DNA from 2 places in the Paenibacillus oryziterrae genome. Region 2 is predicted to be linked to the other one. Evidence: a T-box and tRNA genes for the amino acid it is inferred to sense, from the RefSeq annotation. Region 2 holds a T-box; the other holds one or more tRNA genes.

Region 1 (12,641 bases), on a different contig from region 2:
GAGTTACCGATACCTTTTTCGATACCTGTTGCAAGACGCTCAGTGTTTGTAACGAACAAGTCGTCACCAACCAATTGGACTTTGTCGCCCAATTTTTCAGTAAGCAATTTCCAGCCATCCCAGTCGTCTTCGGACATACCGTCTTCGATTGTGATGATTGGGTATTTCTCAACCCAAGAAGCAAGAAGGTCAACATACTCAGCGGAAGTGTAAGATTTACCTTCGCCAGCAAGTGTGTATTTACCGTCTTTGTAGAACTCAGTAGAAGCAACGTCCATACCCAGGAATACGTCAACACCTGGTTTGTAACCTGCTTTTTCGATAGCTTCGATGATTGTAGTGATAGCTTCTTCATTCGAACCAAGGTTCGGTGCGAAACCACCTTCGTCACCTACAGCTGTGTTCAAGCCTTTGGAGCTAAGAACGGATTTCAAGTTGTGGAAGATTTCTGCGCCGATGCGAAGAGCTTCTTTGAAGCTTGGAGCGCCTACAGGCAGAACCATGAATTCTTGAACGTCGATGTTGTTGTCAGCATGCTCGCCACCGTTGATGATGTTCATCATTGGTACTGGAAGAGCTTTAGCGTTGAATCCGCCCAGGTATACGTACAAAGGAATATCCAGAGCTGCTGCAGCTGCACGAGCTACGGCCATGGATACAGCCAGGATTGCATTAGCGCCCAGTTTGCCTTTGTTATGAGTTCCGTCCAAAGCGATCATCAGTTTGTCGATGCCCACTTGGTCAAGAGCGTCCATACCGATTACTTCTGGAGCGATAACTTCATTTACGTTCTCAACAGCTTTCAGAACGCCTTTACCCATGTAACGGGATTTGTCGCCATCACGAAGCTCAACAGCTTCATGAGCGCCAGTGGAAGCGCCGGAAGGAACGATAGCGCGGCCTTTAGCGCCGGATTCCAGATAAACGTCAACCTCTACCGTAGGGTTACCGCGGGAGTCAAGGACTTCGCGTGCATACACATCAGAAATAATAGTCATGTAAGTTAATCTCCTTTTAACATTGGTTTTTTGGTAAAACAATTAGCAAAACGGAATTCAGCTTATTTACGGCTGGCAATCATGGATTGTCCGGTCATTTCCGCTGGTTGCGGAAGTCCCATCAGATCCAGAATGGTTGGCGCTACATCAGCAAGAATACCGGATTCGCGCAATACTACATCGTTGGATGTCAAGATGAAAGGAACCGGATTTGTCGTGTGAGCCGTAAACGGACGGCCTTCTTCGTCAAATACCATGTCCGCATTACCGTGGTCGGCGATAATGATCGCTACGCCGCCTTTAGCAACAACGGCATCCACTACCTTGCCAACACATTCATCCGTAACTTCTACAGCCTTGATTGTTGGCTCCAGCATACCGGAGTGTCCAACCATATCAGGGTTCGCAAAGTTAAGGATAATGGCATCTTGTCTGTCTGCTTCGATCTCCGCTACGCAGGCCGCTGCCACTTCGTAAGCGCTCATCTCAGGTTGCAGATCATAGGTTGCCACTTTCGGAGAGTTGATCAGGATACGGGTTTCACCCGGAAGCTCCTCATCGCGTCCACCGCTGAAGAAGAAGGTAACGTGAGGATACTTTTCAGTCTCCGCGATACGCAGCTGCTTCTTGTTATTCTGTACAAGCACTTCACCCAAGGTATTATCCAGGTTCTTCGGCGAGTAGGCTACGAAGCCTTGTACCGTTTCGCTGAATGTGGTCAGGCATACGAAGTGCAGGTTCTGCGGGAACAAAGCACCACGGTCGAAGCCGCGGAAATCTTGGTTCGTAAATACTTGTGACAGCTGAATGGCGCGGTCCGGGCGGAAGTTGAGGAATACGACGGAATCGCCGCTTTCTACTGCTGCCAACGGTTTGCCTTCGCTGTCTACAATAACGCTTGGTTCAACGAATTCGTCATATACGGAATTCTGGTAGGATGCAGTGATTGCTTCCAGTGCATTTGTATATTTAGGGCCTTCGCCATATACCATTGCGCGGTAAGCTTTCTCTACACGTTCCCAGCGTTTGTCGCGGTCCATTGCATAATAACGTCCGGAGACAGTAGCAATGGCGCCTACGCCAACTTCCTCGATCTTCGCTTGCAGATCCTGAATGAACTTCTGTCCACTGTCAGGAGCTACGTCGCGTCCATCCATGAAAGCATGAACATAAACTTCATGCATGTCTTCTTTTTTAGCAAGATCCAGCATTGCGAACAAGTGCTGAATGTGGCTATGTACGCCACCATCAGATACAAGCGCGTACAAGTGAAGTTTCTTGCCAGTGGTTTTAGCGCTTCTTACCGCCGCAACCAATGTTTCGTTCTCGAAGAATTCTCCGTCGCGGATGGACTTGTCGATACGGGTCAGATCCTGGTATACGATCCGGCCTGCGCCGATGTTAAGGTGTCCGACTTCGGAGTTCCCCATTTGTCCTTCCGGCAGTCCCACAGCTTCACCGCAAGCGGTAAGCGTGGTGTTCGGATATTCTTTCAGGTAACGGTCGTAGTTCGGTTTATTGGCTTGAGCAACCGCGTTGCCTTCAGCCGTATTGCGCAAACCGAACCCATCCATAATGATCAAAGCAACGGGTCTTGGTGCTGACATCCTTACTTCGCCCCCTCAACTAGTGAAACGAAGGAAGCAGGCTGCAAGCTGGCACCGCCGACAAGAGCGCCGTCGATGTCGCTTTGTCCCATATACTCAGTTACGTTCTCAGGCTTCACGCTGCCGCCGTATTGAATACGTACCACTTCAGCAGTTGCTTCATCGTACAGACCTTTTACAAGGGTACGGATGTAAGCAATAACTTCGTTGGCATCTTCGGAAGTGGAAGATTTGCCTGTGCCGATGGCCCAGATAGGCTCATAAGCGATAACCACTTGTGCTGCTTGTTCTGCACTAAGGCCGGCAAATGCCGCTTCAGTTTGAACTTTGCATACGTCTTTAGTCTGGTCAGCTTCACGCTCTTCAAGCTTCTCGCCTACGCAGACAATTGGAGTGATGCCGTGGCGGAATGCCGCATGCATCTTTTTGTTAACGATTTCGTCCGTTTCACCGAAATAGGCACGGCGCTCGGAGTGGCCGATGATAACATAATCTACGCCGAGATCTTTCAGCATTACACCGCTGATCTCGCCAGTGTAGGCGCCGTTATCTTCGAAGTGCAGGTTTTGTGCACCAACTTTAATGCTGGTGCCTTTAACTGCTGCTACCAAAGCTGGCAGGTTGGTGAATGGTGCGCAGATTACTGTTTCTACGCCATCTACTTCTGCTTTGCCTTTGATTTCAGCAACAAAGCTTTCGGCTTCCGGAACGGTTTTGAACATTTTCCAGTTGCCTGCGATAATAGGTGTTCTCATATCTTGGAATGCCTCCTTCTCGTCTTACTTGTCGTTCAGTGCTTCTACGCCTGGAAGTGCCTTGCCTTCCATGAACTCAAGAGATGCGCCGCCACCAGTGGAGATGTGATCCATTTGGTCAGCCAGGTTGAATTTCTCTGCAGCAGCTGCAGAATCACCACCGCCGATAATGGTGTAACCTTCAGTAGTTGCACACGCTTTAGCTACAGCAATTGTACCTTCAGCGAAGATGTCGATTTCGAACACACCCATAGGTCCGTTCCAAACAACCAGCTTGGATTCTTTGATAACGTCAGCATACATTGCTGCAGTTTTCGGTCCGATATCCAGACCCATCCAGCCTTCAGGGATTTCGTTGATGTCAACAACTTTGGTATTGGCATCTGCACCGAATTTATCAGCAACTACTGCATCCACAGGAAGCAGGAAGTTTTTGCCTAGTGCTTTTGCTTTCTCAATAAAGCCAAGAGCTGTATCGATTTTGTCGTTATCAACAAGGGAGTTTCCGATTTCGTGACCTTGAGCTTTGGAGAACGTGAAAGCAAGTCCGCCACCAATCAATACATTGTCAGCCAAAGTCAGCAGGTTATTAATAACATCGATCTTGTCTTTTACCTTGGAACCGCCAATGATAGCAGTGAAAGGACGTTCTGGTTGAGCAAGTGCTTTACCAAGAACAGACAATTCTTTCTCCATCAAAAGACCGGATACTGCCGGCAGATAATGAGCGATACCTTCTGTAGAAGCATGCGCACGGTGAGCCGCGCCGAATGCGTCATTCACGAACAGGTCAGCCAGTTCAGCGAACTGCTTAGCCAATTCAGGATCGTTCTTTTCTTCACCTGGGTAGAAGCGAACGTTCTCAAGTACGAGTACATCGCCTTCACCAAGCTCAGCGATTTGTGCTTTAACAGCTTCGCCAACAGCTTCGTCAGCCTTAGCAACCGGTTTGCCGAGAAGCTCGGACAGACGTGCTGCTGCACCTGTCAAACGCAGGGAATCTACAAATTGACCGTTTGGGCGGCCCATATGGCTGGCCAGAATGACCTTTGCACCGTTCTCGATCAGGTATTTAATAGTAGGAAGGGTCTCGCGGATACGTGTATCATCCGTGATTTTACCGTCTTCTACTGGCACGTTGAAATCTACGCGTACAAATACGCGTTTACCTTTAACTTCTACATCATGGACACTTTTCTTGTTCATGTTTGTTTCCTCCACACACAAATTTATACAATCCCGCATTTAAGGCATATAATTCTCAAGAAATATAAGCAAAGTATGAAGTATCCTTATACTTTGCTTAATATTCTCAGAAAGAGCGGAAACAATGGAATTCTGTTTCCGCTCTTAAGCTGGACTTATATAAAAACAATATTACTTAGCGATTTTTGCAAAGTGTTCCAAAGTACGGATCAATTGTGCAGTGTAGGACATTTCATTGTCATACCAAGCAACAGTTTTAACCAGTTGTTTGTCGCCAACAGTCAATACTTTAGTTTGTGTAGCATCAAACAGGGAACCGAAAGTGATTCCTTTGATGTCGGAAGATACGATTTCATCTTCAGTGTAACCATAAGTTTCGGAATCAGAAGCTGCTTTCATAGCTGCATTGATTTCTTCAACAGTTACGGTTTTTTCAAGAACAGTTACCAATTCAGTCAGGGAACCAGTTGCTACTGGAACACGTTGAGCTGCACCGTCCAATTTACCTTTAAGTTCAGGGATAACCAGGCCGATTGCTTTTGCAGCACCGGTAGTGTTAGGGATAATGTTCTCTGCTGCTGCACGAGCACGTCTGAAGTCACCTTTAGCGTGTGGAGCATCCAAAGTGTTTTGGTCGCCAGTGTAAGCGTGAATTGTAGTCATCAAACCTTCTACAACGCCATAGTTGTCTTGAAGAACTTTTGCCATAGGAGCCAGGCAGTTCGTTGTGCAAGAAGCACCGGAGATTACAGTTTCAGTACCATCAAGGATGTCATGGTTAACGTTGTAAACAACGGTTTTCATGTCGCCTGTAGCTGGTGCAGAGATAACAACTTTCTTAGCTCCACCTTTAAGGTGTTTTTCAGCTGCTTCTTTAGTTGTGAAGAAGCCTGTGCACTCCAGAACGATGTCAACGCCAAGCTCGCCCCAAGGCAATTCTTCAGGGTTGCGGTTCGCAAGAACCTTAACGTCTTTACCGTTTACTTTGAAGAAACCGTCATGAACTTCAACATCACCGTTAAAAGTTCCTTGAGTTGTATCATATTTCAACAAATGAGCAAGCATCTTAGCGTCTGTCAAGTCATTGATAGCTACCACTTCGATACCTTCTACATTTTGAATACGGCGGAATGCAAGGCGTCCAATACGTCCAAAACCGTTAATACCAACTTTTACACTCATTGAATAGTTCCTCCTAGATTTCGTTTTATTTATTCAAGACAGGATGTTAAGCCTGTCAAGACAACAAGGTTAAGTATAATGCATGTTGGAAAATTATGCCCCCCACATTATGGAAGACGAAGGATTAAATGTGCTTGTTCATCAATTTCCCTGCCAATTTCTACTGCGGCTGCCTCATCCGTGACCAAAATATCCTCCTGGCCGAAGCGAAGCATCGCATGAATGGCTTTTGCCTTGCGCTTGCCCCCTGCTATTCCAATGACAACCTCTGTCCGGACAATGTCCTCCAGACGCAGTCCCATCGTTAGCATGGTGTGGACAACCTCGCCATTCTCGTTGAAGTAATATCCGAACGATTCGGCTACGGCACCTTCTGCCTGAATCTCAGCAACGGTTGCCTCGTCCAGCTTGCGGCGGCGGGTCATTTCCAGAGCATCCCCGATGCCATGCACAATAATGCGTGAGCGCCGGATAATCTGCACAATTTCTCTTGTATTCGTATCCTCAGTAAGCGACTGGTAAGCATTCTCCCCGAGCAAATCAGGAACATGCAGCAGCCGATATTGCGCTCCAATCCGTTTAGCCATTGTGGATACAATGGTATTGGCTTGGATCTCCATGCTTTCTCCCAGTCCTCCGCGTGCCGGTACGAACCAGGCATCCTTGCAGGAAAGGGATATGGGTGGTGTTAGCTGATCGGCCATCTCGGCCAAGGTTGAACCACCGGTAACAGCAACTGTATCATTGCACCGTAATACACTAAGCAGCGCTTTTGCACCTGCCCGCCCAAGCTCACGCTTGGTGAATGGTGATGTTTCACAATCGCCTGGCACAATTATTACTTTGCTAAGACCGTATTTGGCACGAATTTTCTCCTCCAGATCGTCCAGACCGAACAGGCTCTTGGCGACTGGCTCTAGCAGGTCCAGCAAGCTTCGGCCCGCATCGCTGATGCGCATGCCTACACTTTCGATCTCGATAAGCCCCTGCGATTTCAGAAGGTCTGTCTCGGCACGCAATGTACGCTCTGTCATATCCAAAGAATTGGCTAGCGTTCTGCGCCCAATAATATCGGACAGCATGATCTGATGAAGAATCGTATACCGTCTCTTAAGGGTTTCCATGAGATCAGGCAGAAGCTGCTTTTGTATTTCCAATAAGTTACGCATGCTTTCACTCCTGCAACTTCGTCTTTCTCTATCCCCTTGTTTATGGCCTTAAAATGTCCCGGGTTAACTTTTTAAGTCCCACCCATATTCTACCCAAATATTGCCCTAAACGCAAGTCTTCCGAGAGTAGAATTAACAACTGCTTTTCTTCTTATGCATAGATGGTCTTAAATGGCCAAATGAAGCGCTTTTTTATAAGACGGGCGCAAATCAAATATTCCCTCTATCTTGCTGTACCTGTGAAGGATGGTAGATAAAGATTGCTTTTGCTTCCTATTTGTATTATAATAATTTTTGTTGCGCCCGTGGTCCAATGGATATGACGTAGGCCTCCGAAGCCTGAGATCCAAGTTCGATTCTTGGCGGGCGCGCCATAATTTTATAATTAGCCCGTACTATATTTAACCAAAAGATACTCATTGACCCATAAGATGGAAACTTTTAATAAGTGACCTTCATTATGGGTCATTTTTGTTGTATACAAAAGCAGGAACAGACCCCAAATTTCAGAAAACAGACTTTTTTTATAATAAGTTTGACTTTCTTTGACTTTTTGTTTGAATTTGTTTATCATGTGGTTATTACGGTAAGAGTAACAATGAAAGACATTCCACCAGCCCATTTTCAAGGAGGTTTTCCACGTGAGTTACATTCCTATGGTCGTAGAACAGAGCAACCGCGGTGAGCGAGCTTATGACATCTATTCCCGCCTGCTGAAGGACCGCATCATTTTCCTTGGTACAGAGGTTAATGACGTGGTAGCCAATTCCATTATCGCGCAGATGCTGTTTCTGGCTGCCGAAGAACCGGATAAGGACATCCATCTGTACATCAACAGTCCGGGCGGTTCGATTACCGCAGGTATGGCTATTTTCGATACAATGCAATATATCAAACCGGATGTATCCACGATCTGTGTGGGCATGGCGGCAAGCATGGGTGCATTCCTGCTGAACGCTGGGGCTAAAGGCAAACGGTTCGCGCTGCCTAACAGTGAAATTATGATCCACCAGCCACTGGGCGGAGCCCAAGGCCAAGCTACTGATATTGAAATCCGCGCACGTCGCATTCTGAAGCTTCGCGACAAGCTGAACCGCATCCTCTCTGAGCGGACCGGTCAGCCGATGGAACGTATCGAAAAAGATACCGACCGCGATTACTTCATGACTGCTGCCGAAGCTGCGGACTATGGAATTGTCGACAAAGTGATCGAAAGACCCATTGCTGTTGGCGTATAAGCACTATACTTAGAAAGCTCTTGAGCATAAAAGAACCCGTACTTCACACTAGTGAAGTACGGGTTCTTTGTTATGTGCATACGGTCAGTAGAGCCGGCCATATCCAAGTGCGTTAAGCTGATTGGCTATTACCTGATACCCGCGGCCATTGGGGTGAAGATGATCCAGTGACAGCAGTGTTCTTTCATGTCCGGCAAAGGAACTATAGATCCCGGCGAAGCCGGTCGTTCCGCTATTGTATTGCGAAGCATAACGGTTAAACTGCTGGACCCAATTCGTTGCCTCACGAAACTCAGGGAACGGATTATACAATCCGACAATCCGAACGATATAAGGCTCACGCGAGCCTGACTTTAATCCGCTGACTGTGCCCATGATTACTGAGAAATTATGCCTGCATTCCTGCAGCGCCTCACCCAATATTCTTGATGTATTCTGAGGCTGCCTTGAAGCCGACCTCGCCGCATGGATCAGATCATTGCCGCCGATTGAGATGGTGATGAGCTCCGCCTCTTTTAACGCCCCTCGAAACATATCATTCCTGCGTACGCGCTGTGAAAGCTCCGCCGAAGTTAGTCCGTTGATACCTAGATTCACTAAACTTATGGGAGTCCTCAGCCTGCTTTCTGCCATCCTCCGGTATACCGGCACAAATCCGTTTCCGGGAAGCGCTCCGAACCCGGTCGTTAAGGAATCTCCGATCGCTGTATATTGATAGCCCACTGCTCTCCCTCCTCCCTCATGAGCTGGCTGCTTTCTTCAGCATATGAGCGGAGGAGGAACCTGGACACCGGAAGATGTCCCTGGACATTAGCGGAAATATTGTATACCCTTCTGAGCTTAAGCTTATTTTAGACTCGTGAATGGACTGCTTCCATCCGGCAGAAGCTCTTTAAAGGTGAAAGTATATTCAGGGAAGCCCTGAGCATACGCCGTATATTCATATAATTGGAAGAAGAGAACGGCCTTGCCGTCCTTTAGATAGAAGTATTTCTCGGTCGCAAGTCCGGTGAACCCTCCCAGATATCCGCCTTCCGCTTTTAGCTCCTTGTTCAGCCTCGCGTTCAGCATCTTTTTGTAATCCGGATTCTTTCCAAACAGATCACCGAGCAGCAGGCGTTTTCCGTCTTTCAAGGAGAAGGTAAAAGCATTACGGTATGTCATCCCGTGTGCGCCTCCAGTATAACCGTATTGGCTTGTGATCAGACTTAGCACACCATTCTGATTGTAAGTAACGATATAATTGCCTACGAACTCATACGGACGGTCTTCCTCTGTTCTATTGGCGATTTCCTGCTCCGCCCCGGCGGCATAGCTGGTAATGGTCTGCTTCAGCGTATTGTTAATTGCCTTCTGTGCATCCGCATTCGCAAGCCCGCTTACCTGCGGATACTCCAGCTTCATAGTCACACCAGTCATCTCTTTCTCATAACTTTCCGTTGATATGGTGATGGGATTCTGTGCTCTATTCAACACATTCAGGCGTCCAGTGGAAGCACTCCAGTCTCCCTGATAACCTAAATAATCACTCAGCAGATCAAATGGAACATAGAGCTTATTACTTAGCATCTTCCCTTCATATTCCGAGATATAATAATTGTTTACAAAGATGGCGACGCCATATTCCGATACCATAAGCCTGGTCTCTTTGTTTCCTGTACCGATGGTGTAGGTATTCTCTGCTTTATTAAAAGAAACCGGCATGCGAAGCGTATCCCGCATAAAGCTTACCGGAACCCACACTTTTCCATCCCTGAAGATTCCCTGTTGCTCTGTGACCACACCATTTCTTTTCAGCACCACAAGTGAGCTGACGCTTGCCTTCACCTGTACGGGCGAAGCTCCCGCTGCTGCTTGATCCGCTCCCCAGAGGCCTCCGCTAAACAATACTCCGGCTGCCATAACGCTGATGCCCCATTTTCTCACGCTTCTCCACTCCTGCATATCTTCTTCTCCTTTTCACTGGCTCGATATTTGTCATAAGGTTAGCCCACAGCTTCCATTATAAAGAGTAGCTTCGAACGGAGTGTTACAACTCCCCTTACATTTTCTTAGTATTTGCCCATGATTGTTAAAGCTCTTGTTACCTTTCTTTAAACAAACTGAGAGATTTCACACATTCGCTGCCTAAGTTAAAAAATAAGGGAGGCATCCTCCGCTTAGCGGCGATATCCTCCCTCACTGTTATACCGGAAATCCTCCGGGTAACCTATTTCAGTTCATACATTACGCTGAGCTGTGTTGTAATCTTCACTTCTCCCGGTTGAACGGAAGTACCGGCAGCCGAATCAGCTGCAGCAGCCTCAAGCTTCATGTTTTGATTGAAATACACCGGATTTACGCTACTGTCATTTTGGCTGACACTGATGACCACACCCAGACTGCGTTTTGCTGCTTTAGCGATTGCTGATGCTTTAACATCTGCGTTAGCCATTGCTTTCTCAATCACTTGAGCTTCAAAGGCAGAAGTATCTTCTACTGCAAAGCTCGCATTGCCGATGTTGTTCGCGCCTGCTCCTGAAACAGCATCAAGGAGTGCGCCTACTTTATCGAGACTGCGGTAAGCAACCTGAAGTGTATGGTGGGCATTGTAGCCGTTAACCTTTTGGCCTTCTTTTTCACTGTAGGAATAGTTAGGCTGTACATAGAATTGAACGCTTTGGATATCCTTGTCTGCAATACCCCAAGTGGTCTTCAGCACCGAGGTGATCTTCGAGATTTTCGCTGCATTGTTCTTTTGCGCTTCCTGAGCCGTAGCTGCCGATGTATCCACACCGATCGACAGGTAGACGATGTCCGGCTTAATCGAAAGTTCACCTTTACCGACTACGCTTACAATGTTTCTCTGTACATCCTCGGCAAAAGCTTTTTCCGGTCCTTGAAATGCACCACTCAGAGCCATCCCTCCCATCAACAAGCTTCCCGCAAGCAATACTGAACCCACTGATTTCATCCATTTCTTCACGTTTGCCATCCCCTTTCGATTCTTGTAAATGTTTGTACCCTCTAGACGCTGCGATTTGGGAAATGTTGCATCGTTACGTGGGCCAATCCACAAATTATTTTACACCCGGTACGTAATCTCAAGCTTCAATCCAAAAACGTTTAATCACGTTGCCGTCTTCTTCGGTATAAGGGATATCCTCGATGCCCCCATTGTTGCGTATAGTACGCTCCGAGGCGATATTCACCGCATCACATACCACAAGAACCCTGCTAATTCCGAGCTCCTTCGTTATCTGCAACGACTGCTTCAGCAGCTCTGTGGCATAACCCCTGCGTCGTGCGGAAGGCCGGATGCCGTATCCGATATGTCCCCCGCGATTCATCAGCTCATTATTCAGACTATGCCTGATGTTAACCGCACCCACCACATTGTCATCCGAATCCACCAGCCAGGAGGTAGTTGATGGTACCCAGCCCTCTGGAAGGTCCACTGCTGTCTCAGTATTCCCCAGAAATTTCAGCATATCTTCAAAGTCGGACGGATCTCTCTTGATGACCCATGGAACCATCTCTTCCCCGCTATGTATCCACTCCTCGTAAAAATCCAGATACTGCTCCTTGAGCTTCATACTCGGCTTCACTAAGCGTACTCTGCTCTCCATCTCCACGCCCCCTGGTTATTAAAGAAGTTTATAGCTAATAAAAAAAGCCCCAAAGGGCTTTTGCTCAATTTCAGTATAGCTCAGCTTATTACTGGTTTTCGAGCTCTTCCTTGCTCACAAGACTCGTCAAAGCGGTTACAGCTTGATCCGCGTCAGCGCCATCCGCGCTGATATAAATCTCCGTGCCCGAACTGATCGCAAGGCTCATAATCCCCATGATGCTCTTTGCGTTCACTTTTTTATCGTCTTTTTCCACGAAAATCTCCGACGAAAACTTGTTTGCTTCCTGCACGAACAATGCCGCAGGACGAGCATGAAGACCCGTCTTGAGCCGTACAACTACCGGGTGCTTTGTCATGAAACGCTTACCCCCTATTTGAGATCTGCACAAAAATTCACATTAAATTTTATAATATTATATCATTATAACGTAATCCACACTAGAACAAAATATCAGCCGCCGCGCACTTTATCCGCCAGCTCATCAATCTTACGAAGCCTGTGGTTAACCCCGGATTTGCTTACACTACCCTTAAGCATCTCCCCGACTTCCTTCAGGTTAATGTCCGGATGGGCCAGTCGAATCTCCGCCACTTCCCTGAGTTTGTCCGGCAGACTCGCAAGTCCTACCTCCCGCTGCAGCAGCTTGATATTCTCAATCTGCCGTACAGCCGCACTGATGGTCTTGTTCAGATTGGCGGTCTCACAGTTGACGATGCGGTTCACGGAATTGCGCATATCGCGCATAATCCGCACATCCTCAAATTTGAACAAGGCTTGATGCGCCCCGATCAGACTGAGAAACTCAATGATTTTCTCGCCTTCTTTGATGTACAGGATAAAGCCCTTCTTGCGCTCGATGCAGCGGGCGTTCAGAT
Region 2 (12,641 bases):
GAATGCCTACCAGCAAATCCAGTACCGGACGGATAATATTCTTCATCCATTTCGGAGCAATCTCGGCACATAATACTGCCATTCCTACGGATATCGGAACCGAAATGAGCAACGTAAGTGCGGTCAATGACAATGTATTTACAATGAAGGCTGCGGCTCCGAAGGCCTCTTCTTCCGGCGTCCAGTTAAAAGAAAGGAAGAATTCTGCCGGAGAAATATGAGCAAAGAGAAGCAGCGCTGTTTTACCGATGAATAAAATTACGAGACCCAGCACAAAACAAAGCGCCAAGATACTGAACAAGAAATAATATCTGAAAAAAATGTTGCCGGCCATGTGCCGCTTATGGCGCTTCTGAGCTGCCAAATCTTCTTTGGCACTCCCGTTCGCCCGGGCTGCCAGACTGTGAACCGGTGACCCCATGACTTTCCCTCCTGTGAGCGGCCACTCCCTTAGAATCCGGGACTGGCCGCTGCTGCCGTTCAGTATAGAATTGGATAGCTGTATTATTTCATAGCCGAAATCGGAATGAATTTAAGCTTTTTCAGTGAACCTTGTTGGAACTTCTTGCTTTGGATATAAGAGATAAATTCTTTAGTTGCACCTGTTGGCTGGCCTTTAGTCATAAAGTAACCGTATGCCCAGATCTTGTATGTTCCGTTAATAACATTATCCGTAGTAGCAGCAACACCATTGAATTTCACGGCTTTCACATCACCGCTAACATATACAAGGTCAATGTATCCGATGGAGTTCGGAGTTGTGCTTACAGCAGTCTTCATATCACCGCTCGATCCGGTTTCTTTATAGTTCTTCTCTTTCTTCACGATATCGCCGCCGCCAAGGGCTTTAGCCTGGTAGTTAACGCGGGTACCGGATCCAAATGCGCGGGTAATGACAACGATATCGGCATCCGAACCGCCTACCTCTTTCCAGTTCGTGATTTTGCCGGAGAAGATGCCTCTAAGCTGCTCAGTAGTCAAGTTGTCTACACCTACGTTCTTGTTAACGATTGTTGCAAAAGGAATGACAGCCACTTTATTCGCAACCTGACCATCAAAAGCTTTGAAGCCTGGAACGTCAATGCTCGCATCCCAGTCGCAAGCACCAATGTCAGCAATCCCTTTCTTTACGGCTTGCGGCCCAGTAACGGAACCCTTACCGGAAGCGGCGATTTTCACTTTTGGATGAAGCTTTTGAAATTCTTTAGCGGCTTGAAGCGTCAACGGCAGAAGTGCCGTTGAGCCATTGACCGTAATTTTACCGCTTAATGAATCCGCTGCTGCTGCAAACCCCGCAAACGAAGCTGTTGCTGCGATAACGGCTGTGAGTGCTGTTACCGTGAATTTTCTAAAAATATTCATTTAATGAATCTCCTCTCGGCTGTCGTGCCGTATTTTTGTAATGGTATATCCGTTGTTTAGGAACGTTCTTATTTCGAAAGCTGTACAGCTTTGGCATTCTGGATGACCGAAAGCTTACCTTCAATAACTACCGCCAATTTGCTGCCGTCCTGGGATACTGCGATTTCATCGATGCCCGTTGTAGTGCGGTACAGTTCTGTTTTCACTCCAGCTGGTGTAAGGGCATAAATCCGTGTGCTGCCGTCAGTAGCTGTGCCAGCAACAACCAGGCCGCTGCTAACTTTTGCGGACCAGACCACCTCGATATCAAGACTCCAGTCAGCGAGTGTTCCATCCGTTTTTACAGTCTTCAATGTGTTGAGGACCTTACCATCTGGATCAGCACTCAGGTATACCACGCTGTTGTCTGCCAGGATTTCCGGATACAGCTTGTTATCCGCAAGGGTAGTCAATGCTGCCGGTTTCGCATCCTTAGTGGCAAGATCCAGCTTAAAGAGTTGTCCGCCTGCCTTACTGAAGTCAACAGACAGGGAATCCTCTGTGCTATCAGCATCATTTTTAGCAACCCCGGTTACATTGACAATATATACTGCTGTTTTGCCGTCAGCGGAAATCCGCAAGTCGGATTTATTCTCTACTTTGTCAACCAGCAACTCAGTTACCGTCCCGCTGGCAACCGCAATTTGTGAAATTTTCTCTTGCTTGTCTCCTTGGACGAAGTAAATTATTGTTCCGTCCTGGGACCATACAAGGTCAGTCTTTACCGAAGTGTCGCTGCCAAGAACCTTAATGATACCGGAGGAGAGATCAATGAGATTCAGATGACCTGTATCATCGGTGAAAGCGCCCCATTGTTGGTCTGGAGATACTGTGAAATCAACAGCACGTGCGTCGGTTGAGAATGTATCATAGTAACCCGGAGTTGTAGTGAATTTGACAAGCTGCAGAGCCTCGGAATCCTCACGGTTCGCAATGATGCTGCCATCGGCAGTCCAGTGGAGGGTATCGAATTCACCGGCAAGTCGAGCAGGGTTTGTGATGGCATTAGGCTTCACTTGCACTTCACCACCAAGGCCGTTCACCAGCTTGGTCAGCTCAACATACGTTTTACCTTTATATACTACTGGCGCTACAGTGAAGGTTCCTTGAACACCGTCTGCCTGAAAGCTTTTGGAGCCTATTTTTAATTGAAGGGTATGTAATCCTCTGATATCGCTCAGTTCGATGCCGGTTGCTCCAACTGTTAAGGAAGCTCCCAGTTTGCCCGCTACCTGGCTCAGCGAATACAACTTGTAACCGCCGCTGTCAATGGTATTGAAGGTGGCGGATGCTCCGTTAACTGTCCAAGAAACGGAACCTTCCTTGATTGCAACAGCAGATATCGTTGTTTTACTGTTAGCCGAAGTTTTCGCACTGCCACTAACACTTGCTGCTGATGCACTGGCTGCTCCTGCTGTAACGAGAAGTGCGGAAGCCAAAGCTGTGCTTAACCATTTACTGTTTTTCAATATATTCACCCTTTTCATCTAGGTAACTGCTTCTCTTATTTTCAGCTACAATTGTCAAAGGCGTTGCAGAGGAATGTAATGGAAATATTAACTTATTATTTTTATGCGGATTTATTTACATTAAGGATAAAATACGTTATATTATGAGTGAGTACTCACTCATTTTAAGAATCGAGGAGATTATGATGATAAACGCTGCTCCGGTCATTAAGGCAGATCATGTCGGCAAATCATTTGGCAGCAAAGTAGTACTAGATCAAATTTCGCTTCAAGTAGAACAAGCTGAAACCTTTGGCATTCTGGGCCCCTCTGGCTCCGGCAAAACAACACTCGTTAAGCTTCTGACAGGTATTGATGTTGCTTCCTCAGGTGAGATCCATGTTCTGGGAGTCCAAATCCCCAAACTGGCTATGCTTCAGCAAATGGGTTACATGGCACAGTCGGATGCACTGTACACCGAGCTTAGCGCTAAAGAAAACTTGGAGTTTTTCGCATCCCTGTATGGTTTAAAGGGGGCTAAGCGGACACAACGGATTCAGGAAGTCATGGAGCTTGTAAATCTGCAGGATCATTTACGTAAAGGTGTCGGTCAATACTCAGGAGGAATGAAACGCCGCCTCTCACTGGCCATTGCCCTGCTGCACGAACCTCCGCTCTTGATTCTGGACGAACCGACTGTCGGGATTGATCCGGTACTTCGCAAATCCATCTGGGATGAGCTGAGAGCACTCAATAAGAGAGGAACTACGATTGTGCTGACTACACATGTAATGGATGAAGCGGAGAAATGTGACCGGCTTGCTATGATCCGGGACGGCAAACTTCTAGCAGTGGATACTCCGCAGGGATTATTACAGGCTACAGGGACAACTTCGATTGAAGAGGCCTTTCTATATTATGGAGGTGTACGTTCATGAGAATCCGGGCTATTACCCTTCGTATCCTTCAGCAATTTATTCATGATAAAAGAACGATGGCGCTGATGTTCATCGCTCCCCTGCTAGTCCTGAGTCTAATGAGCCTCGTCTTTAATGGTAATGCTTATGAACCGAACATTGGCGTGTCCGGAGGAGCAGCTAAACTTACCGCATCGCTCGAAAGCTATGACGCTAACGTAACGGATTATTCCACGGCTGAGCTTGGTTCTAAAGCCTTGCAGAACGGGGATATTGATGCCCTAATCACGATGGACGGAGTTTCGCCGAAAGTCCTGCTGGAAGGCAGCAACCCGACGGCGAACCGCGCAGTTATGCAGACGCTTGAACAGGCCTCTCAGGATCTTATCCCCTCTTCCCAAGGTAAGGTTCAGCCGGTCATCGACTATCTTTATGGATCTGCGGATATGAAGACCATCGACCGTTTTGGCCCTATTATGATCGGAGTTTTCGTCTTCTTCTTCGTCTTCCTGATTGCCGGTGTATCCTTCCTGCGCGAACGAACAACGGGTACATTGGAACGCTTGCTGTCTACACCTCTAAAGAGATGGGAGATTGTAATCGGCTATGTCTGCGGTTTCGGGATCTTCACCGTATTTCAGGCATTATTGATCTCCTGGTTCTCCATTCAGGTGCTTGGTATCCTAATGACCGGAAGCTTCGGTTATGTACTGCTAATGACGTTGCTATTGTCCATGACGGCCCTTACTCTGGGAACCTTACTGTCCGCATTCGCAGCTAATGAGCTGCAGATGATCCAGTTCATCCCGCTGATTATTGTTCCACAGATCTTCCTCAGCGGCCTGTTCCCGATGGACACCTTACCGCTGTGGCTGCAACGGGTTGGTCTGGCGACACCTCTATATTATGGGGCCGAGGCACTAACGAATGTTATGGTTCGCGGCAAAGGCTGGGATGCCATTGCACTCAATGTCTACGTGTTAATTGGCTTCTCCCTGCTGTTTATGATGCTGAACGTACTGGCCCTGAGAAAGCACCGCAAAATGTAAACTTGTCTCGGGCTGTGGTAATATAACAGAGCAGAAAGATGTCTGGAGGGTTGCCGTATGGCCGAGCAACATGTGAATAAATACGATAAGAATACAGAAGATGCATGGATCGAAGAGCTTATATCCATCGGCAAAGAAGAGAAAATGACCGAAAAGCAGATGTCCATCATGCAGGCGGCAATCGAGGTTTTTTCCGAAAAAGGATTCTCAGCTGCGGCTACAAGTGAAATCGCCCAGAAGGCCGGCGTCGCAGAAGGGACTATATTCCGATACTACAAAACGAAAAAAGACCTGCTGCTGTCGATCATCGGACCCACCATGAGCCGGATGATTGCCCCTTTCGTTATGAGGAACTTCAACGGGATTCTGGAAATGCCTTTTGACAGCTACGAGGACTTCCTGCGTGCCTTTACGATTAACCGGCTTGAATTTGCCCGCAAGAACTTTAAAATCATCAAGATCCTGATTCAGGAGATCCCTTTCCAGCCTGTACTGCGGGAACATTTTATGGAGCACATACTTAGCAAAGTGGTGGAGAGGGTCGAGGAGATTGTCGAGCATTTTAAGGAAAAAGGTGCGGTTATCGATGTACCGACGTCTGCCGTCATCCGCTTCTCCGTTTCCTCCATTGTCGGCTTCCTACTTGCCCGGCTGCTGCTGCTGCCCGAGAAGGACTGGGATGACGAGAAGGAAATTGAGCTTACCATACAGTTCATTATGCACGGCATCAGTGCTCCAGGGATTGAACGCCTTAAATAAATTATCGCAGTATCGTTTCTTGTATTTCCATTAAAAATAGGGTGTTCCTGCAGCCGCTTCGAACGGCTTGGGAAACACCCTTTGTTAATTAAGCAGCCTTGCCCAGCAGGAAGCTAATAATGAGAATACAGAAGACGATTAATGTAATTCCTACATATAAATAGTCTTTTTCTTTAAGGAAGACCACCAGAGACGAAGCGACCCGCAGCACCGGGGTTAAGATAAGCAGGAATAATCCGCTCTGCATAATGGCTACAGCCTTGAAATCAGCCACTCCTTGTAGCATCCCGCCGAGCGTTACCGGATACGTCCCTTCAGGATATCCTCCTACTCCGGTCACCAGCAGCTTCAGCAGGCCTAACAGAATAACCGAGGCACTGATCAATACGCCAATCCGCAGCACCTTGCTCACGATGAGCTCCACTTCGCCAATCCGGCTAACCGCGGTTTCTTTTACACCCTCCATTATAATCTCACTCCCTGTACGATCATTTGCACCGCTACATAAATCAGCACCGGTATAAATAGCTTACGGATCGTCTGATTCTTGAGGCGCTGCATAATCTTTGATCCAAGCGTAGCTCCGAGAAGAACGCCCAAAGCTACAGGAGCCGAGATTACCGGGTCAATATCACCGCGCAGCATATATATTCCCGCGCTCGCCGCCGCTGTGACACCCATCATAAAATTGCTGGTCGCCGTCGAAACTTTCATTGGCAGCTTCATAAACATATCCATCGCCATCACCTTGAAACTTCCGCTCCCAATGCCGAGCAGACCCGAAATCACACCCGCTCCGTACATCACGCCAAAACCTCCATAAACATTTCCTACATTATAGGAAATCTCCCGTTTATGGGCCTTATCATAATAACTTCCCGCGAGCTTCAGCTTCTGTGATGCCGGATGCATCTCTACACCCTCCGGCAGCTCGCTGTTTCGGTTCTTGAGCATGTTCAGTGCCGAATAGAGCAGCAAGACAGCGAAGACGATATACAAAACCTGCGGGGCAAATATTCCGCCCAGGAATGCTCCGGTTATCGCCCCGGTCGTTGTAGCTATCTCCAGGAACATTCCGGCACGCACATTCGTGATTTTATCCCGGATATACGCAACTGCCGCTCCGCTCGATGTAGCGATTACGGAAATCAGGCTTGCCCCGATCGCAAATTTAATATCTACCCCGAAGAGCAGCGTTAATGCAGGAGTAACGATAATCCCCCCGCCCAGCCCCAAAACGGAACCGATGATTCCCGCTGAAATAGCGATTAAAAAGATACTTAATGTTGTAAGTGCCATAATTTCATTCTCCGCTTCATGATTGTCAATTGCGTATCCGCACAAGATGTTGTCCCTGCGCTTTTCCGTTCAAAATACTATGCCTATCCCGGCATTTTGTCAACGGGCTCCGGAATTGACTTACCCATTAGAAGTGCTATATTGATTTAGTATTCTCCACCCCCCATTGAGCGAGATCATTATAGTGTTGAACCAAAAGAGTCTGCCGATGATCAGGAAATGGAGAATTACATGAGGACAAGCTTTACATGCTTCCGGCGTTAATGTATAGAGTTACAGGTGCTGATAAAACGCTATACAAGCCGGATGTACATGAGATTATAAATTAAAGGATGGGTCATGTTATGGGCTTCAGTGTCTCGGAAAGGGTTATTAAGCTGCTGTGCGGCAACATTGCTTTTGACAAAGGCCTCGCTTATTATCAGGCCGGAAGAGTAACAGTGCTGTATGCCGATACGGATGAGATTTCTGAACCTTCGCGTTACGAAGCCGATGTCCTGGGGGAGAGCTGCTACAATGTTCGGGCTGTGATCGATAGCGATGGAGATGTAAGGGCCGCCTGCACGTGTCCTGACTATTATCAGGGAGGTCCTTTCTGCACCCATATTGCAGCTCTCCTGATTACCGTTCTCGACCTGCAGAACAGTGAAAAAGGAGAAGGCCAGACTGCTAGCTCTAATGCAGGCTTTTCACGCGATCAACACCTGGTAGACGGTATGCTGGGCATGTTCGGAACCAGCCGGCCGCGTCCCAGCGGGACCGGAACTTTTGTCGATAATCGGGAACCCCTTTCTGTGGCATGGACTTGCAAGCCTTTTACATTAGAATCCGGTAACCGCATGTTTGGCATAGAATTCAAAATCGGGCTGAAACGCTCCTACATTGTGCCTAAAATCCGTGCCTTCCTCCTGAGTGTCCAGCGCGGGGAAGCCTATGAATTCTCTAAGCAATTTGTCTATGAACCTTCCATGCACAGCTTTGCTAAAGAGGACAATGACATACTCCAGAAGCTGATCGAAATCGTAGTCAACGAGCAAATGTACCGTTACAGCTTCGGCGCCAACTTCGGATCTGCTGTACCAGGAGGTGAGCGGTTGCTGCCGGTGCCTCCGTATTTCTGGGATTCTTTACTCCCGGCGCTTACTAGGGCACCTCTTACTTATATACAGCAAGGTGATAAATGGGTTGAAGGTATTCAGGTGACTGCGAAGAAACCTCCGGTCCGCTTTCAGCTTAAGTCTGCCGAGTATGCAGAAGCTGGATATCATCTGGATGTTGAGGGATTGGACGCCATGGTAATCATGACGGATTACGGATTTATTGTATCCGATGGTCAACTGCTGAAACTGCCGCAAGAAGATTGCAGGCGTCTTGCCGGAGTGCAGGCTATGCTGGAGAATTCCCGTAGGGATGGCATCGGCATCATGCCTGAGCAGATGGAATCTTTTATGGATAAGGTGGTTCCCGGTCTTAAACAGATCGGGCATGTCACGATATCGGACAGTATTTCTAAGCGTATCATTCAATCTCCATTGACGGCGCGGCTCTATCTCGACCGTTTGAAGGACCGGCTACTGGCTGGACTTGAGTTCCAATATGGTGATATTGTGATCAATCCTCTCGACGAGAAAAGACAGTCACGTGAAAATTCGTTAATTCTTGTGCGGGATACAGACAAGGAGCGACGGATTCTGGATCTGATGGAGCAAGACACCATCGTACAGACGGAAGGCGGATATTATTTGAGCGGCGAAGACGCCGAATATGACTTCCTGTACCATACGGTTCCGCTACTTGAACCACATCTTGATGTTTATGCGACCACTGCTGTAAAAGCACGATTCTATAAAGGTTCATCTCCTCCGACAGCTACCCTGAGCTGGAACGAGAAAACAGACTGGCTGGAATTCAAATTCGACATCGTCGGTATTCCCGAATCCGAAATCCAGAAGGTCCTGAAATCCCTCCAGGAAAAACGCAGATACTATCGGCTTCCGGATGGGGCGCTCCTGCCTCTGGATACGGAAGAATTCCTGGAAATCATCTCGTTCATGAATGAAGTAGGCATCCATAGAAACGAGATCACCGGCAAGCAGTTTTCTCTGCCTCTGTCCCGGGGATTACATCTGGCAGCCGATGCTGCAAGAGGGGATGCCGTAACCATCGGCAAAAGCCTGCGCAGACTTCTCGATAACATGCAGGATCCGGGCCGGTTGGATTTCCCTGTGCCGGACAGCCTTGCCCCTGTGCTCAGGGACTATCAGGAGTATGGCTTCCAGTGGATGAAGACTTTGGCGAATTACCGGTTTGGAGGGATTCTGGCGGATGATATGGGCCTGGGAAAAACAATGCAGAGTATCGCCTTCCTGCTCTCTGAGCTTCCGGCCATCCGGAAAGATGGCGTTCCCGCGCTTATTGTGGCGCCTGCTTCTGTGGTCTATAACTGGCTAAACGAGCTGCACAAGTTCACACCTGAGATTAAGGCGGTTATTGCCGACGGAAGCGCTGCGGACCGGGGAAAGATTCTTCAGAATGCCGCAAGGGCAGATATCATCATTACTTCTTATCCCCTGCTCCGGCGGGATATCGCAATATATGCCAAGAAATTGTTCCATACACTTATTCTGGACGAAGCGCAGACGATCAAGAACCACGTCACACAAACGGCCCAATCCGTCAAATTACTCCAGGCCCGCTATCGCTTTGCCCTAACCGGGACACCGGTAGAAAACGCCCTTGAAGATATCTGGTCTATCTATGGCGTTGTATTTCCTAACCTGCTTCCCGGCAAAAAAGAATTCCACGATCTGCCGAGAGAAACGGTCGCCCGAAAAATCCGTCCCTTCCTGCTGCGCAGACTGAAGCGGGATGTCCTGAAGGAACTTCCGGACAAGATCGAATCGCTTCAAGCTTCCGAACTGCTTCCGGAACAGAAGAAGCTGTACGTAGCTTATCTTGCCAGACTTAAAAAGGAAGCACTCCGCCATTTAAACAGCGAGGATGCAGGGAGCAACCGGATCAAAATCCTGGCCGGCCTGACCCGTCTTCGCCAACTATGCTGCCATCCTTCTTTGTTCGTAGAAGGATATACGGGCAGTTCAGCGAAAATGGAACAGCTGCTGGAGATTATTGAGGAATGCCGCAGTGCGGGTAAAAGGATGCTTGTTTTTTCACAATTCACCGGAATGTTGGAATTGATCGGACAGGAACTCACACTTCAGGATATTCCTTATTTCTATCTGGACGGACAGACACCTGCCCCTAAGAGGGTGGAACTGTGCAACCAATTTAATGCAGGTGAACGTGACCTGTTCCTTATCTCGTTAAAAGCGGGCGGAACCGGACTAAATCTGACCGGAGCGGACACGGTAATTCTCTACGATTTGTGGTGGAATCCTGCCGTCGAACAACAGGCTGCGGACCGGGCCCACCGGATCGGGCAGAAAAATGTCGTGCAGGTGATCCGCCTTGTCACCCGTGGCACTGTCGAGGATAAAATGTTCGAGCTGCAGCAGAAGAAGATCAATCTGATCGATGAAGTGATCCAGCCGGGTCAGGAAGCCTTATCCAGCTTAACCGAGCAGGATATCAGGGAGATTCTAGGTATATAACGGTGTAGGACTGACGGTGTGGACATAAGGAGTGCGGGTGGAATCTTTTTACTAGAACAACTATTAAGAGATTCGGGCTGCTATTGATTTCTCCGTAAAATTAGCTATACTAGAAAAAATATATACAATCGATGATCGGGAGAGTAATTGCGGGGATCCAGTCTACAGCGAGCCGGAAGAGTGAAAGCCGGTACGGACCAACGCAGTGAAGCGCACCCGGGAGATGGGCTTCTGAACCTCAGTAGGAAGCTCCGGCAGAGGGCCGTTAACCCGTAGAGTGGCTAAGCTTCCCCGTTTAGCAACGAGAGTGGTACCGCGAGCGTTAGCAGCCTCGTCTCTTTGGAGACGGGGCTTTTTTGCATTTTAAAGGAGGTCTTTTCAATGATCGGTCAACGGATTAGAAACCAATTAGAGCAAAGCGTGCATACCGTACTGACGAATCTGGACATCCCGGAAATCAGCAATATTAGAGTGCTTATCGAACAGCCGGCTAATGCCGAAAATGGTGATTATTCCAGCAGCATCGCCATGCAGCTCGCGAAATCTATTCGCAAGTCCCCCCTAGTTGTCGCTGGTCTGATTCAGTCTGAGCTTCAGCAGAAGGGATTGATCGGCGGCCTTATTCAAAAGGTTGAAGTTGCGGCTCCTGGGTTTATCAATCTGTTCGTGAACTGGCGGGTATGGGCCGAGAGCACCTTCGAACTGCCGGATCATTCCGGAGAAAAAATCGTTATCGAGCATACTTCAGTGAACCCGAACAAATCGATGCACATAGGCCATCTGAGAAATTCTTGTATCGGAGACACACTGGTGCAGATTTTGAAAAGAACGGGGTATGACGTAGAGGTTCATAATTATATTGACGATTTGGGCAATCAACTGGCTGACACGGTAGTTGGGCTGCTGCATGTGGACCTTCAGGGTGAACATGAACGTTTTGGCGATTATTGCTGGGACCTTTATTCCAGTGTCAATAAGGTGTACGCGGCAGATCCGGGTATGACCGTCAAGCGTGTAGATATTCTTCATGGGCTTGAAAACGGCGGCGGCAACGAAGCCTGGCTCGGGACCCTTGTCGCCGAAAGAATCGTAAAAGAGCATGTCGAGGAAATGAAAGGATTTGGTATCAATTATGATCTGCTGGTATGGGAGAGCAGCATCGTAAGGGAAGGATTTTGGGAATCTGCTTTTGAGCTGCTGCAGCAATTACCTGTGTTTGTGCAGGAACAGGAAGGAAAGCTGGCTGGCTGCTGGGTGCTGAAACAGGCGGTCACAGAGACCCGTGGAGAAACAGATACTGATGAGCACAACGCGGATAAAGTGCTGGTACGGTCGAATGGCATTTTAACGTATACCGCCAAGGATATCGCTTATCATCTATGGAAATTCGGACTGCTGGATAAAGACTTTTTGTACAACGAATTCACAGCGGGCTTATGGACTACAGGAAAGGAAGGGCTTAAGCAGGCTTTTGGCCAGGCGGATAAGGTTATTAATGTCATTGATTACAGACAGGAATACCCCCAGCAGATGGTGAAGATGGCCTTAGGAGCGCTTGGATATACTTGTCAGGCAGAGCAACTGAACCATGTAAGCTATGGTGTGGTTTCGCTGAGTCCAGCTTCCGCCGCAGAACTAGGCATTGATACCTCTGACGGCAAAAGCTCCTATGCCATGTCGGGGCGGCAAGGTATAGGCGTTAAAGTAACCGATCTCGTGCAGCTCATGGAACAGGTTATTGAAGATACACGTCCTGATAAAAGCGGGCTATCCAGCCGGCTGATCGCTACTGCGGCCATCCGCTACTATCTGCTCCGGTTCAATCTGGGAACCGAAATTATTTTTGATTTCAGACAGGCTACAGAAATATCCGGGAACACGGGTGTGTATTTACTGTATACCTATGCGCGTGCGAAAAGTGTATTGACTAAAACAGATTTTCCCGGACATACCAAACTCCCGTTATTCCCGCAGGAACTGGATAAAGCAGAAGCTGCGCTTTTAAGACATTTAAGCACATGGCAGGATACGCTCTTTTTGGCAGGCAAAGAACTGACGCCAGGCTCAATCTGCAATTATGCTTTTACACTTGCCTCCTTGTTCAATCATTTCTATTCCCAATGTCCGATTCTCAAAGGGAAGTCCGAAAGCGTGGAT

The links. The T-box of region 2 lies ahead of ACAN55_RS08415 (arginine--tRNA ligase). A T-box ahead of a tRNA ligase gene usually reads a tRNA of that ligase, here a tRNA-Arg.
Region 1: it has a tRNA-Arg gene. The T-box ahead of ACAN55_RS08415 (arginine--tRNA ligase) is inferred to sense a tRNA for this amino acid. The anticodon was not compared.

The regions. Positions count from the first base shown of each region.
Region 1 covers NZ_JBGJZO010000002.1:446,261-458,901, forward strand. Annotated here, with positions in the region: gene eno (phosphopyruvate hydratase) at 1-998, opposite strand, end outside; gene gpmI (2,3-bisphosphoglycerate-independent phosphoglycerate mutase) at 1,061-2,605, opposite strand; gene tpiA (triose-phosphate isomerase) at 2,608-3,360, opposite strand; gene ACAN55_RS04345 (phosphoglycerate kinase) at 3,385-4,566, opposite strand; gene gap (type I glyceraldehyde-3-phosphate dehydrogenase) at 4,738-5,748, opposite strand; gene ACAN55_RS04355 (sugar-binding transcriptional regulator) at 5,856-6,917, opposite strand; tRNA gene ACAN55_RS04360 (tRNA-Arg) at 7,217-7,291, shown strand; gene clpP (ATP-dependent Clp endopeptidase proteolytic subunit ClpP) at 7,559-8,155, shown strand; gene ACAN55_RS04370 (GDSL-type esterase/lipase family protein) at 8,240-8,878, opposite strand; gene ACAN55_RS04375 (PdaC/SigV domain-containing protein) at 9,002-10,081, opposite strand; gene ACAN55_RS04380 (SIMPL domain-containing protein) at 10,365-11,120, opposite strand; gene ACAN55_RS04385 (GNAT family N-acetyltransferase) at 11,239-11,763, opposite strand; gene ACAN55_RS04390 (HPr family phosphocarrier protein) at 11,852-12,121, opposite strand; gene whiA (DNA-binding protein WhiA) at 12,217-12,641, opposite strand, start outside.
Region 2 covers NZ_JBGJZO010000005.1:162,865-175,505, reverse strand. Annotated here, with positions in the region: gene pstC (phosphate ABC transporter permease subunit PstC) at 1-421, opposite strand, end outside; gene ACAN55_RS08455 (phosphate ABC transporter substrate-binding protein) at 505-1,362, opposite strand; gene ACAN55_RS08450 (TolB family protein) at 1,431-2,870, opposite strand; gene ACAN55_RS08445 (ABC transporter ATP-binding protein) at 3,056-3,787, shown strand; gene ACAN55_RS08440 (ABC transporter permease) at 3,784-4,815, shown strand; gene ACAN55_RS08435 (TetR/AcrR family transcriptional regulator) at 4,873-5,574, shown strand; gene ACAN55_RS08430 (DUF1634 domain-containing protein) at 5,663-6,040, opposite strand; gene ACAN55_RS08425 (sulfite exporter TauE/SafE family protein) at 6,040-6,873, opposite strand; gene ACAN55_RS08420 (DEAD/DEAH box helicase) at 7,218-10,484, shown strand; T-box leader at 10,607-10,826, shown strand; gene ACAN55_RS08415 (arginine--tRNA ligase) at 10,866-12,641, shown strand, end outside.